2 regions of the Parafrankia irregularis genome follow, and region 2 is predicted to be linked to the other one. Evidence: predicted binding sites of a transcription regulator. Region 2 holds the regulator's gene; the other holds the start of a gene.
The links. The regulator LexA, encoded in region 2, represses DNA repair genes until DNA is damaged. The targets are predictions, from matches to a motif close to CGAACNNNNGTTCG.
Positions count from the first base shown of each region.

Region 1 (5,894 bases), on a different contig from region 2:
TGAACTCGATCGTGCTGCAGGTGCCGAAGGCCGATCTCGCGCTCAGGGGCGACCCGGCGCGGAACCCGGTGATCGGAGTGTGGAGCAGCACCCAGCGGCGCAGCGCCTCGTTGTACGGGCCGACCGACGGCTCCGGCCAGCAGCTGGCCTTCGGTGGCTGGTCGCAGGTCTCGCGGCTCGGCGCGCCGCTGGTCAACGAGGTGGTCGTGCCGCTGGGGCAGAAGGACCGGTTCAACGCCTCCACCCCGGCCCGCGACGCCCAGTTCCTGAAGTTCGTCACCGACCCCGAGCTGCCGAAGCTCATCCAGGCGATCTACAAGATCCCCGCGCCACCGACGCCGCGCAACGATCTGGTCGCGGTCTTCCTGACCGGTGTCAGCAAGGACAACCTCGGTGTCGACCTGAACGCTCACGCGCTGAACGCCGATGCCGACCGGGCGACGATCGCACCGTCGGAACAGCTGCGGCTGAACATGTCCATCCCGCCGACCGCGACGCCGAACCGGCTTGGCGTCCTCGGCGGTGACACGGCGGGCTACCCGAACGGCCGCCGGCTCGGTGACGACGTCGTCGACATCTCGCTGCAGGCTGTGGAAGGCGCTCTGCTGCCGAAGCCGCCGGCCGCGGTCACCGGCCTCGGTGACGGTGTCGACGGGCCCGACGTGCGCTTCCGGGGCTGGTTCCCCTACGTCGGCCTGCCCACCTCGGGCTCGAGCTGACGGGCGGCGACGACATGCGCGCAATCCCGCGCGGCGGCCACCGCGGCGGCCACGCATCCTTACTCGCCGCCGTCCTCGCTCTCGGCGTCGTCGTCGCCGGAACGACCGCCTGCTCGGATGACGGCCCACCGCCGCTGCCCGAGGCCGGTGCGTTCGCCGCCGGCGTCTGCCGGGACCTGGCTCCGGACCTGATCGAGACGCTGCGGCTCACCCAGTCGGCGCCCGGCGCCGCGGACGGGATCGCGACGCTCGCCCGCGACCTCGTGCCGTCCCAGGAGAAGCTCTACAACCAGATCGGGGCCGCGGGGGAGTACGCCGGCGATCTGGAGCGGGTCACCACCGCGGTCGGTTTCCTTCGGCTGCGGGTGGACGCCGGAACCTACGAACCGGCCCTGCTCACGGAGGTGACGACGAGCACCCGGCAGCTGGTGGAGCGCTGTACCTGACCGGCGGTCACAGGCACTCGGCAGAGCCACTGGTCCCCCGTTTCGCCGCTGCGGCGGGACGGGGAACCAGTCGATCCCAGGCCCTGGGAACATCGGCCAGGGCGCCGGCGTGTTGTCGAGAAGCGGACAGAAGGCGCGCAAATCCGGCATCCATCCCGTGGTGGTCGCTAGGGTCGTCACTGTGAGTGGTCGGGGATCTCTTGGTCTGTCCAGCAGTATCGGTCTGTCCAGCAGGCTTGGTCTGTCCAGCAGGCTTGGCCTGGCGGTAGTCGCGTGTGTCGCCTTCGCGGGATGCTCCGGGGAATCCGACCGGGAAACCGCGCCGGACGCCCGCGCGACGGTGTCGAACGCGCCCGACGCGAGCGCGACCGGCGAGGCGGCGCCAACGCCGTCGCCGGCGCCGCAGGCTCTTCCGCCGTCACCACTGCCGACCACGGCCTACCCGCCGTTGCCCGGCTTCGGTACGGCGCACGATTTCGGCAGCGTGACGGCTGTCTCCGGCACCGACGCCGCCGGTGGTGCCACGCTGACTCTCGACCGGTTGGCCTACATCCACTGCACACCGCAGCCGAACCAGCTGGAGGAGTGCCTCGACGGTTACCGCGTCGAGCCGGTGGACGCGGGCCGGCGCCAGTACCCGGTGGCATCGACCGTCAAGGTCACCCTGGTCGTGCAACCCGAGATGTACCGGGACGGCACGCTCGCCGACCTGCGGGCGTTCGTCGCCGAACGGCCGTCCAACCTGATGCTCCTGCGCCTCGACGAGGCGGGCCGGGTCGTCGCCGTCGGCCAGCCCTGGGTGCCCTGACCTGGCCGAGGGCTGAGTACCCACCGGCGCTCAGCTGCGGAGCTCCCTGCTGGGACGGATCAGGTGGAAGCCGCTGACAGCTCCGTGCAGAACGAGCGACCACCTGGTGTCCCCGGCCGAGGACCACCGAAGGGACCACCACGTCAGCGAGGCGTGGGCGACGGAGAAGCCGAACGGCATGCGCACGGTCGGCGGGATGCCCAGGTGGAGCCGATGGGCCGCCTCCACCGTCTCGCCGTGCGCGATGACGAGGACACGCTGGCCCTCGTGCCGGGCGATCATCTCCTGCAGGCAACCGCCGGCCCGGGTGAGGAACTGGCTCCAGCTCTCCGACCCCGGGGCGAAGGGCTCCTCGGGCCGGTCGGAGGGATGGCCGCCGAACTCGGCGATGATGTCGGCCCACGGTCGGCCGTCCGCCTCGCCGTGATCGGGCCCCGTCAGCCGTGGCTCGATCCGCACCGGCAGCGTGAGCTCGTCGCTGACGGCCTGCGTGGTCTCCCTGACCCGCAACCGGGGTGATGCGTAGAGGGCGTCGATGGGGCGGTCGTCGTGCAGCGGCCGCAGGGCCCTGGCGAGGTCCGCCGCCTGGGTGCGGCCGCGCTGTGTCAGGCCGGTGCAGCCCAGGTCGCCGCCGGCGATCCAAGCGATGTTGCAGTGCGCCTCGCCGTGCCGCACCAGCAGCAAATCTGTGTCGGGCACGCATGTACTCCTGTGGGCTTCGGTGGCAGTACCAGTGAGTTTGACTCATGGCGGCCAGCCAGGTCCTGGGATTCGTGGGAATGATCCAGAGAAGCGCCGAGTCGTGATCGGGATAATCGGACCGATCGTGGCTCGTCGGGAGCGTGAAGCCGGAGGTCCGGTGTGGGGGAATTGTTGTGCAGGCCCACCGCGCATCTGGGTTGACATCGCGGCGGCGAGTCGTGGTGAATTTGTCGTCATTCCCGCCCGATTTCGACCTGGCGGATAGCTCGTGCCCACGGTGACCGATTTCTGTAAATGTCTGTCGAGACATCCTGTGCTGTTGGCCGTGGAAATCGTCTAAAGAAGTCGCGCGACATCGAATTCGATTGATGATTCGGGAAGTTGTTGGTGTCGACGGTGGCGGTGCGCGTTCGTGGGCCAGTCGGGGGGCGGATCATTCTTCTGGTCGGTGTGAGAATTCGAGGTTGGCCGCTGGAGGTCGGGTTGTCAAGGCGGTCGAAGTGGCGGTGGAACTCGTTGTGTCCTCCCTCTTCTGGTGCGGTCAACCCGCCTGATTCTGGGGCTAGCATCGCCGTTGTGATCGAACGTCCGTTCGATTGGGTGGAGCGTGATCAGAGCGGAGGTCAGTGCCATGGCTGCCAGCGCACCGTCGGCCGTACTCGACCCGACCAGCCTGTCCTCGGTGTCTGATGCGGGTGGGGAGGAGGAGATGCCGGCCGAGCATCAGGTGTTCGAGGGCTGGCTGAAGGAACGGTTGGACAGGTTGGGGGTGGCGGTGGCAGGGATCGCGGTGGCGCAGGCAGAGGCCATCCGGGTTCAGGCAGAGCTGGCTGCGGCCCGGCCGCCGGCGGGCTATGACCGGCTCGACCTGTTCGATTCGGCGGTGGCGGGTGAGGTAGCGGGGGTGATGCGGATCTCGACCGGGTCGGCGGAGTGGCATCTGGATTTCGCGGATCAGGTCTGCCGTCGCCTGCCTGCGGGGTTGGGGGCGCTGGCGGCGGGGGTGTTGGATCTGCCCCGCCTGAAGGCGTTGGAGCATGCGACCGCTGTGCTGGACGACGCCGATCTGGCTGGTCGGGTCGCGGAGCATGTACTCGCGAAGGGGCCGCGGGCGCATCGGGCGGCGTTCACGGCGGCGTGTCGCCGGGCGGTCATTCGGCTTGATCCCGAGGGCGCGGCGAAGCGGAGGGAGGAGCGGTGTCGAGAGCGGCGGGTGTGGGTGGCGCCGGAGGAGGACGGGATGGCGGTGCTGGGGGCGTTCCTGGCCGCGGAGGATGCGCTGGCGTGCCGGGCACGGATTGATGAGGTCGCCGACCGAAATCCTGCCGGGAAGGAGAAGGCGGATGGTCGGAGTCGGGATGAGATCCGCGCGGACACCCTCGTTGATCTGATCATGGGCCGTTGTGGGCAGCCGGGACCCGTCGGCGCGCTGGGCGCGGACGTGCAGGTGATCGTCCCGATCGGGACGCTGCTCGGGCTGGACGGGGAGCCGGGTGAGCTGGCCGGGTACGGCCCGATCCCGGCGGCGGTAGCGCGGGAGATCGCATTGCGGCCGGGGTCGACATGGCGGCGGATGCTGACGGATCCGCGGGGCCATCTGGTGGAGTTGGGGGAGCGGCGGTATCCGAGTCCGGCGCAGAGGCGTCATGCGCAGGCGCGGAATCCGTGTTGTGTGTTCCCTCATTGCACGAGGCGGGCGTGGCGTTGCGAGCTGGACCATACCCGGCCGTACGCATCCGGTGGGAAGACGCTGGTGGAGAATCTGGGCCCGCTCTGTAAGAGGCACCATCGAGTGCGTCATCACGGTCGGTGGCGGGTGACTCAGCCGCGGCCGGGCGTCTTCCGGTGGACGAGTCCGACCGGCCGGCGGTCCGAGGTGCGTCCACATTCATATCTCGACCGGGATTGCGCCACCGTCGATCGCGCTGATCGCGGTGAAAGCGACCGGTCGTGGTGAAGGGGACGATCGCCGGCCAGGGGTCGGGCCGATGAAAAGGGCGTCACTGCCGGGTGCGTGGATCCGGTATCGGCTACTGAGCAGAAACCTGCATGCCTTCCACGCTGACGTTGTTCATCGACTACCCGTCACAGTGGCGATGGCGTGTGGGCTGAGTCGCTGAACGGGATATGTTTTTGGCGTCGCGGAACCGTCATTGGGGTTCTGGGACCGTGCGTCAGGCGCCGCGCTTCTGACGGTCACACGGATCACCTGTGCGCCGAGTCGTTGTCGGTGGTCGGGTGAGAGCGGGTCGAGGCGATGATGCCGTCGTGGTCGCCGGGGCCGGCGATCGCCCGTAGGTCGCGCGGGCCGACCGGCTCCCCGCACTGTGAGCAGGTCAGGGCGGTGTGCATGATCTCCCCGCAGCCGGTGTGCCGCAGCTGCAGCGGAGGTCCGTCTGGTGCCGCGTACTGGTCGCCCCACTCCCGCATGGCGGTCAGGACGGGCCACAGCGCGCGGCCCTTGTCGGTCAGCCGGTAGTCGTACCGCACCGGATGGTCCTGGTAGGGCATCCGGGCCAGCACCCCTGCCTCGACGAGCCCCGCGAGGCGTTGGTTGAGCACGTTGCGGGAGATCCCGAGCCGCCGCTGGAACTCGTCGAAGCGGGTCACGCCGAGGAAGGCGTCCCGGACGATCAGCATCGTCCACCACTCGCCGATGACCTCGAGGCACTGCGCGACGGAGCAGTGCATGTCGGCGAAGCTCTTGCGCTCCATGTCCTCACGCTAGTGGGTTGCTTGATAGAACTGCAAACCCCTACGGTGAGTCCTATGACAGAACTCATGGTGGGGCGGCGGCGCGGCGCGTCGTCGGGCCGGATCGCTCCTCGCCGGGGCGCCGCGGCGTCCGGGCGCGAGGTGCTGCTGATCGTGTGCGCCGGCGTGGTGCTGGTGAACCTCGACCTGTTCGTGGTCAATGTGGCCCTGCCGCAGATCGCCCGCGACCTCGGCGAACGTGACCTCGGCACGCTGTCCTGGGTGCTGAACGGGTACGCCGTGGTCTACGCGGCGCTGTTGGTCTTCTTCGGCCGCCTCGCCGACCGGTACCGGCGCGACCTCGGTTTCCTGCTCGGCGTCGCGGTGTTCACGGTGGCCTCGGCCGCCTGCGCCGCGGCAACCAGCGTCGCGATGCTGATCGGTTTCCGGCTGCTGCAGGCCGTCGGCGCCGCGCTGGTCACCCCGACCTCGCTGGGCCTGGTGCTCGCGGCTCATTCCGCCGAG
Region 1 covers NZ_FAOZ01000009.1:240,629-246,522, forward strand. The annotation lists gene AWX74_RS17300 (DUF4331 domain-containing protein) at 1-719, shown strand, start outside; gene AWX74_RS17305 (hypothetical protein) at 734-1,165, shown strand; gene AWX74_RS17310 (hypothetical protein) at 1,506-1,973, shown strand; gene AWX74_RS17315 (histidine phosphatase family protein) at 2,004-2,672, opposite strand; gene AWX74_RS17320 (HNH endonuclease signature motif containing protein) at 3,307-4,632, shown strand; gene AWX74_RS17325 (winged helix-turn-helix transcriptional regulator) at 4,881-5,390, opposite strand; gene AWX74_RS17330 (MFS transporter) at 5,445-5,894, shown strand, end outside.
Region 1: a site for LexA is predicted at 3,257-3,270, ahead of AWX74_RS17320 (HNH endonuclease signature motif containing protein). Genes of this name have one in related genera too.

Region 2 (5,894 bases):
CGACGTGCTTTGGGATCTGTGGCAGCGCAGGCGACCACGCCGTCGGTGCGCGATGCGGTGACGGCTGTGGTGGCGCAGGCGACCGCCGAATGCAGTGGTTCGTGGCGGTGGTGGAGCGACGTGGCGCGGCGGTCAGGGCGCGATCATGATGCTGTGGTCAGTCGCGGTGGTCGGGCCGCGGTGGTTCAGCGCGGTGCGGTTGCCGGTGCGGTTGTCAGTGATACGCCCGGTGCCGGGAATGCCCCGACTTCCCGGGCCGCCCCACACCCGACCCGGCCTGGCCGAGGCCGCACCCGGCCTGGCTCAGGGTCCGCGGCGGCTCAGGGGCCTGCGGCGGCTCAGGGGCCCGCGGCCGCGCGCAGGCCCGGCGCGGCGGCGAGGTGCGGCCCGCGGGTGAGCCCGGCGGCGCCCAGCTCCGGGCCGGCGGCCCGGGACGACTCCGCCAGCGGGGCGCCTGCGGCCTCGGAGCTCTGCCCCGCGTCGGCACGAAGCGCCGCGATCGCCACCTCGAAGTCGGCGAGTGACTCGAAGGCCAGATAGACGGAGGCGAACCGAAGGTAGGCGACCTCGTCCAGCTCCCGGAGCGGGCCGAGTATCGCCCGGCCGACGTCCTCGGCAGCCACCTCCGCGGAGCCGGAGGAACGCACCGTCTCCTCGACCCGCTCGGCCAGCAGCGCGAGATCGTCCGACCGGACCGGGCGCCCCTGGCAGGCCTTGCGCACGCCCACGATCACCTTGGCCCGGCTGAACGGCTCGGTGGCACCGCTACGCTTGCGCACCCGCAACGAAGCTTCCTCCATCGTCGTGAACCGGCGCCCACACTCCGAGCACGCTCTGCGCCGCCGGATCGCGGCGCCTTCCTCGGCCTCCCTGCTGTCGACGACACGGCTGTCGGAATGGCGGCAGAAGGGACAGCGCACGGCACACTCCTCTCCGCTCCGGGCGGCTTGGCTGCCACACGCGGAGCACGCCCCAGCAGGTGCCCACATGCCACCGGCCGACCACCCTCCGGGGGTGGCCAACTGACAACCTGTGGATATCGATGCACAACCTGTGGATGACTTACGGTGCTGTAACTACAAGATGTTGTGTTCACCGTAGCGCACGCACCCGACAGGTCCGACACCGCCCCTCCCCCTCCGGCGTGTCGCTGCCGCGGGGCCGCCGCCACCTGATCGGCAGCCGATCCCGCCCGGTGGCCGGCCGTCGGGCGGGCCACCGTCAGGGCAGGCAGAGCGGCTGGCCGGGAACGAGATCCGCGGTGGGCAGATCGTTCAGGGACATGAGCCGACGAACAACCGCACGGGTGTCGGCCTCGGGGTCGATCCCGCGCGCCACCTCCCAGAGCGTCTCGCCCTGGCGCACCACGTGGACCTGACAGTCCACCGGGGTGGCCGTGAACGCCTGCGACGCGGTGACCAACGCCAGCGAGAGCACCAGCGCACCGGACAGGCACGCGAGCGCCGCGAACACGAGCCTGCCCCGCCGGGTCAGCCTCAGCGGCGGCTGTCGCCGCGGGCGGCGTCGCGAGCCCGGACGGAGCCGTTGCGCGCCCGGGGGCTGGGCTCGCGAGCTCGGGGACGAGCTGCGCCGCAGACTCAGCCACCGGCGCCGTGGTCTCGTCCGTAGCCTCTGGCCACCGGGCGGCGGCAACGCGTACCCGACGGCGCGGGCACGCCATTCCAGCCCGGGCATCTCGATGACCTGGGCCTCGCCGCAGTCGACCGCCGCCGAGGACGGCTGTGCGCCGCACGGGCCCGCCGCAGGTGAAGGACCACTGCCGAGACAACGAGAAGGGGCCGAGCGATGCGCCGGCCGCCGATCACCACCACGCACGGCCCTGCCCCGCACCGCCTGGCCGCGCACCACGACCCCGCTGACCGCCGCACCACGGCGAGCACGAGGACGCGGACGCGCGCGACCACCATGGCCGCCCCCCGCCGGCGCACCTCCTCCGACGGCCGCGGACCGCCGCGCCGCGCCGACGCGGAACGCCCGACACCTAGGACCGGCTCCCCCGCCGAGCGCCCGGTCGCCATCCGCGATGTCGACATCGCCAGCAGCCACGCCAACGTCGCCAGCGGCCGGCCGAAGGTCACGGTCGGCCGCATCGACATCGACAATGGCGATATCGACAATGGCAACGTCGGTCACGTCGGCATCAGCCAGACCGGCGCGGGAAAGATCAGGGTCGGCCGGATCAGCGTTGGCCAGATCAGGGTCGGCCATGTCAACCTCCCAGGCGCGAGCATCCGCCCGCTCGAACACCTGAGCGATTCTTACACGGCCGCCACGCACACTTCCCCCGACACGCTCGAACAGACGTTTGAGATTCGGCGACCGGCCGACTACCGTCAAGGACGATCAGTTGTGGACGATCGTGCGAGAAGAAGCGAGCACGGAGAATCCACCCGAACCGGTCAGAAGCTACTAATAGGACAAAGTGGTTGATCGACCGGGTGGCCCGCCGGCTGCGGAACCGCCGAGCCACCGGTCGCGGAGAAGCCGGTAGCGGGCGAAGCCCCGCCGCCGGATGCATCGACAGGGAGAGCGGTAGGCGATGACCAGCCAGGCACGGGGTACCCGCCGAGGCGACGCCCGCGGCAATGTCCGGGATCTTCCCGACAGCCCCGCGGACGCCTCAGGCCTCACGCAACGACAGAAGGGGATTCTCGAGGTCATCCGCGCCGCGGTGGAGCAGCGCGGCTATCCGCCGAGCGTCCGCGAGATCGGCGAGGCTGTCGGTCTGACCAGCACCAGCAGCGTCGCGCACCAACTCAAGGTGCTCCAGGAGAAGGGCTTCCTGCGGCGCGACCCGAACCGGCCGCGGGCCATGGAAGTGCTGCCGATCGGCGGCCAGAAGGCGGGCGCCCGGCTGCGCTCCGCCGGCGCCACGCCGGCGGAGGTGGGTGGTGCCGTCGCGGCCGAGGGCGGCACTCCGACCTACGTGCCCCTCATCGGGCGAATCGCGGCCGGTGGGCCGATCCTCGCCGAGCAGGCCGTCGAGGACGTCTACCCGCTCCCGCGGGAGATCGTCGGTGAGGGCACGCTGTTCCTGCTCAAGGTGGTCGGGCAGTCGATGATCAATGCCGCGATCTGCGATGGTGACTACGTCGTCGTCCGCCAGCAGCCGGTCGCCGACAACGGCGAGATCGTCGCGGCCATGATCGACGGCGAGGCGACAGTCAAGCGCTTCCGCCAGCGCGACGGCCGGGTGTGGCTGGCGCCGGAGAACCCCGCGTTCTCCGACATCCCGGCCGAGGACGCGACCATCCTCGGCCGGATCGTCGCCGTGATGCGCCGGGTCTGACCCGAACGCGACCCCAGGGGGCGCTGGCCCCCTGGGGAAGAGCCGGCCACCGAGCCAGCCGCCATGCCGAGCCAGGCGGCCCCTGGCTCGGCTTCCCGCCGGCTCGGTCAGTTCCGAAGGGCTTCAGCGACCCTGAAGGGCTCCAGCTCGGCGGCAAGGCTCACCGGCACCCGGGCCGCCACCGCCGTGCCCGCGCCGGTGTGCTCGACGCTCAGCACCTCGCCGTCGCGGTGGATCCGGGAGACGAGATCACCACGGGTGTAGGGCACCAGCAGTGACATCTCGATCTCCGGGTGCGGTATCCGCTCCGAGAGGGCGTCGACCAGCTCCGCCAGGCCCGTTCCGGACCGAGCCGAGACGAAGATGGCGTCCGGAACCGCCTTGCGCAGCACCGCCAACGTCGTCGGATCGACCGCGTCGACCTTGTTGACGACCACGAGCTCGGGAACCCCGGCCGCGTCGATCTCGGCGAGCACCTCACGGACCGCCGTGATCTGCCCCATCGGGTCCGGTGCCGAACCGTCGACGACGTGCAGGACGAGATCCGCGTCCACGACCTCCTCCAACGTCGACCGGAACGCCTCGACGATCTGGTGCGGCAGATGCCGGACGAAACCGACGGTGTCGGCCAGGGTGAACACCCGCCCGTCGGGCAGGGTCGCCCGCCGCACGGTCGGGTCGAGGGTCGCGAACAGGGCGTCCTCGACGAGCACACCGGCTCCGGTCAGACGGTTGAGCAGCGAGGACTTCCCGGCGTTGGTGTACCCGGCGATCGCGACCGCCGGCACGGCACCCCGCCGCCGCGAGGAGCGCTTCGTCTCCCGGACGGTGGCCATCGCGGCCAGCTCGCGCCGCAGCTTGGCCATCCGTGTGCGCAGCCGCCGCCGATCGGTCTCGATCTTCGTCTCACCAGGGCCGCGGGTACCGATGGGCGCCCGGCCACCACTGCTCGCGGCGGCCCGGGACATCGACTCACCCCAGCCACGCAGCCGCGGGAGCATGTACTGGAGCTGGGCCAGCTCCACCTGGGCCTTGCCCTCCCGGGACGTCGCATGCTGGGCGAAGATGTCCAGAATGAGCGCCGTCCGGTCGATCACCTTGACCTTGACGACCTCTTCGAGCTGGCGCAGCTGCCCAGGGGTCAGCTCGCCGTCGCAGATCACCGTGTCCGCACCGGTCGACGCGACGACGTCCGCGAGCTCTCGGGCCTTGCCGGAACCGACGAAGGTCGCCGTGTCCGGCCGGTCGCGGCGCTGCACGAGCGCGTCCAGCACCATCGAGCCCGCGGTGGTGGCGAGGGCCGCGAGCTCCGTCATCGACGCCTCGGCCTCCAGGAGGCTCCCGGAGGTCCACACCCCGATCAGCACCACCCGCTCCAGTCGGAGCTGGCGGTACTCGACCTCGGTGACGTCCTCGAGCTCGGTGGTGAGACCCGGGATGCGGCGCAGCGCGCCGCGCTCCTCCAGGTCGAAGCCGTCGCCCTGTTCGTCGAAGAAGGAGAACCCCTCGCCGTCACCGAGGAGGACCACGCCCCCGTCGTCGCCGTCGAAGCTCGGGCTCAGGTTCGGGTTCGGGTACCGGGTGGACGCCATGGCGGCGTCAGCGGGAAGACTCATACCATCCGTTCTCAACGCGGCACGGTGACCGTCGAATTCCGCCCGCCCCGTTCGGGAGCGGGCCGGTGCCGCTGTACCCGGGCTCGGTGCCCCGGCGCAGCGGAACCTCCGCAGCCCCAGAGTGACACGCCGGTGCCGCGATCGCGAGCCGTTTACCGGCCCGGCGCCCGGTAGGAACGGCCCTGTCGGTCAGCTCCGGCCGGTCCCGGCGGGAACCAGTGCCTGGGCACCCGCAGCGGCAGTACCGGAGGCGACCTCGGCGGCCTGGCGGATCCATTCGGGACGAAGGACACCATCAGACACAAGAACGGCGGGACCGCGCAGAATGACGGTCGTCTCCCGCCAGTCAACGGTCAGGCGCCCGCCGGGAAGATCGACCAGCACCTCGGACGGCGGCGTACCGCCCACCCGCGCCGCCCACGCGACCGCCACCGCGCAGGCGCCGGTGCCGCAGGAGGCCGTCTCGCCGACGCCGCGTTCGAAGACCCGCATCGCGACGCCATCCGCACTCGGCACGACGACCTCGACGTTCACCCCGTCGGGGAAGGCCTCGGCCGGGAAGACGGGAGCGCCCAGGTCCAGGCGCGCCAGCTCGGACGGCCCCAGGTCGTCGGCGAAGCAGACCGCGTGCGGGTTGCCCATCGAAACACCCACCGCGGCGAACTCGCGGCCGACCACGGTGACCGGCACGGTGCCCGCGGCGAACGCCGGCGGGCCCATGTCCACGCTCACGTCACCGGCCGGCGGCACCTCGACGGAGCGCAGGCCCGCCCGGGTGGCGATCACGAGGCTGCCAGGCATCTCGTAGCCGGCGTCCACCAGATACCGCGCGAAGACCCGGACTCCGTTGCCGCACATCTCGGCGATGGAGCCGTCGGCGTTGCGGTAGTCCATGAACCAGCGGGCAGCGCCCAGGTAGGCCGCCGCCGCGGGCTCCGCGGCGACGAGGACCACCCGCAGCACCCCGT
Region 2 covers NZ_FAOZ01000005.1:320,142-326,035, forward strand. The annotation lists gene nrdR (transcriptional regulator NrdR) at 339-989, opposite strand; gene AWX74_RS10445 (LysM peptidoglycan-binding domain-containing protein) at 1,222-1,473, opposite strand; gene AWX74_RS10450 (hypothetical protein) at 1,807-2,451, shown strand; gene lexA (transcriptional repressor LexA) at 2,561-3,310, shown strand; gene hflX (GTPase HflX) at 3,418-4,926, opposite strand; gene dapF (diaminopimelate epimerase) at 5,116-5,894, opposite strand, start outside.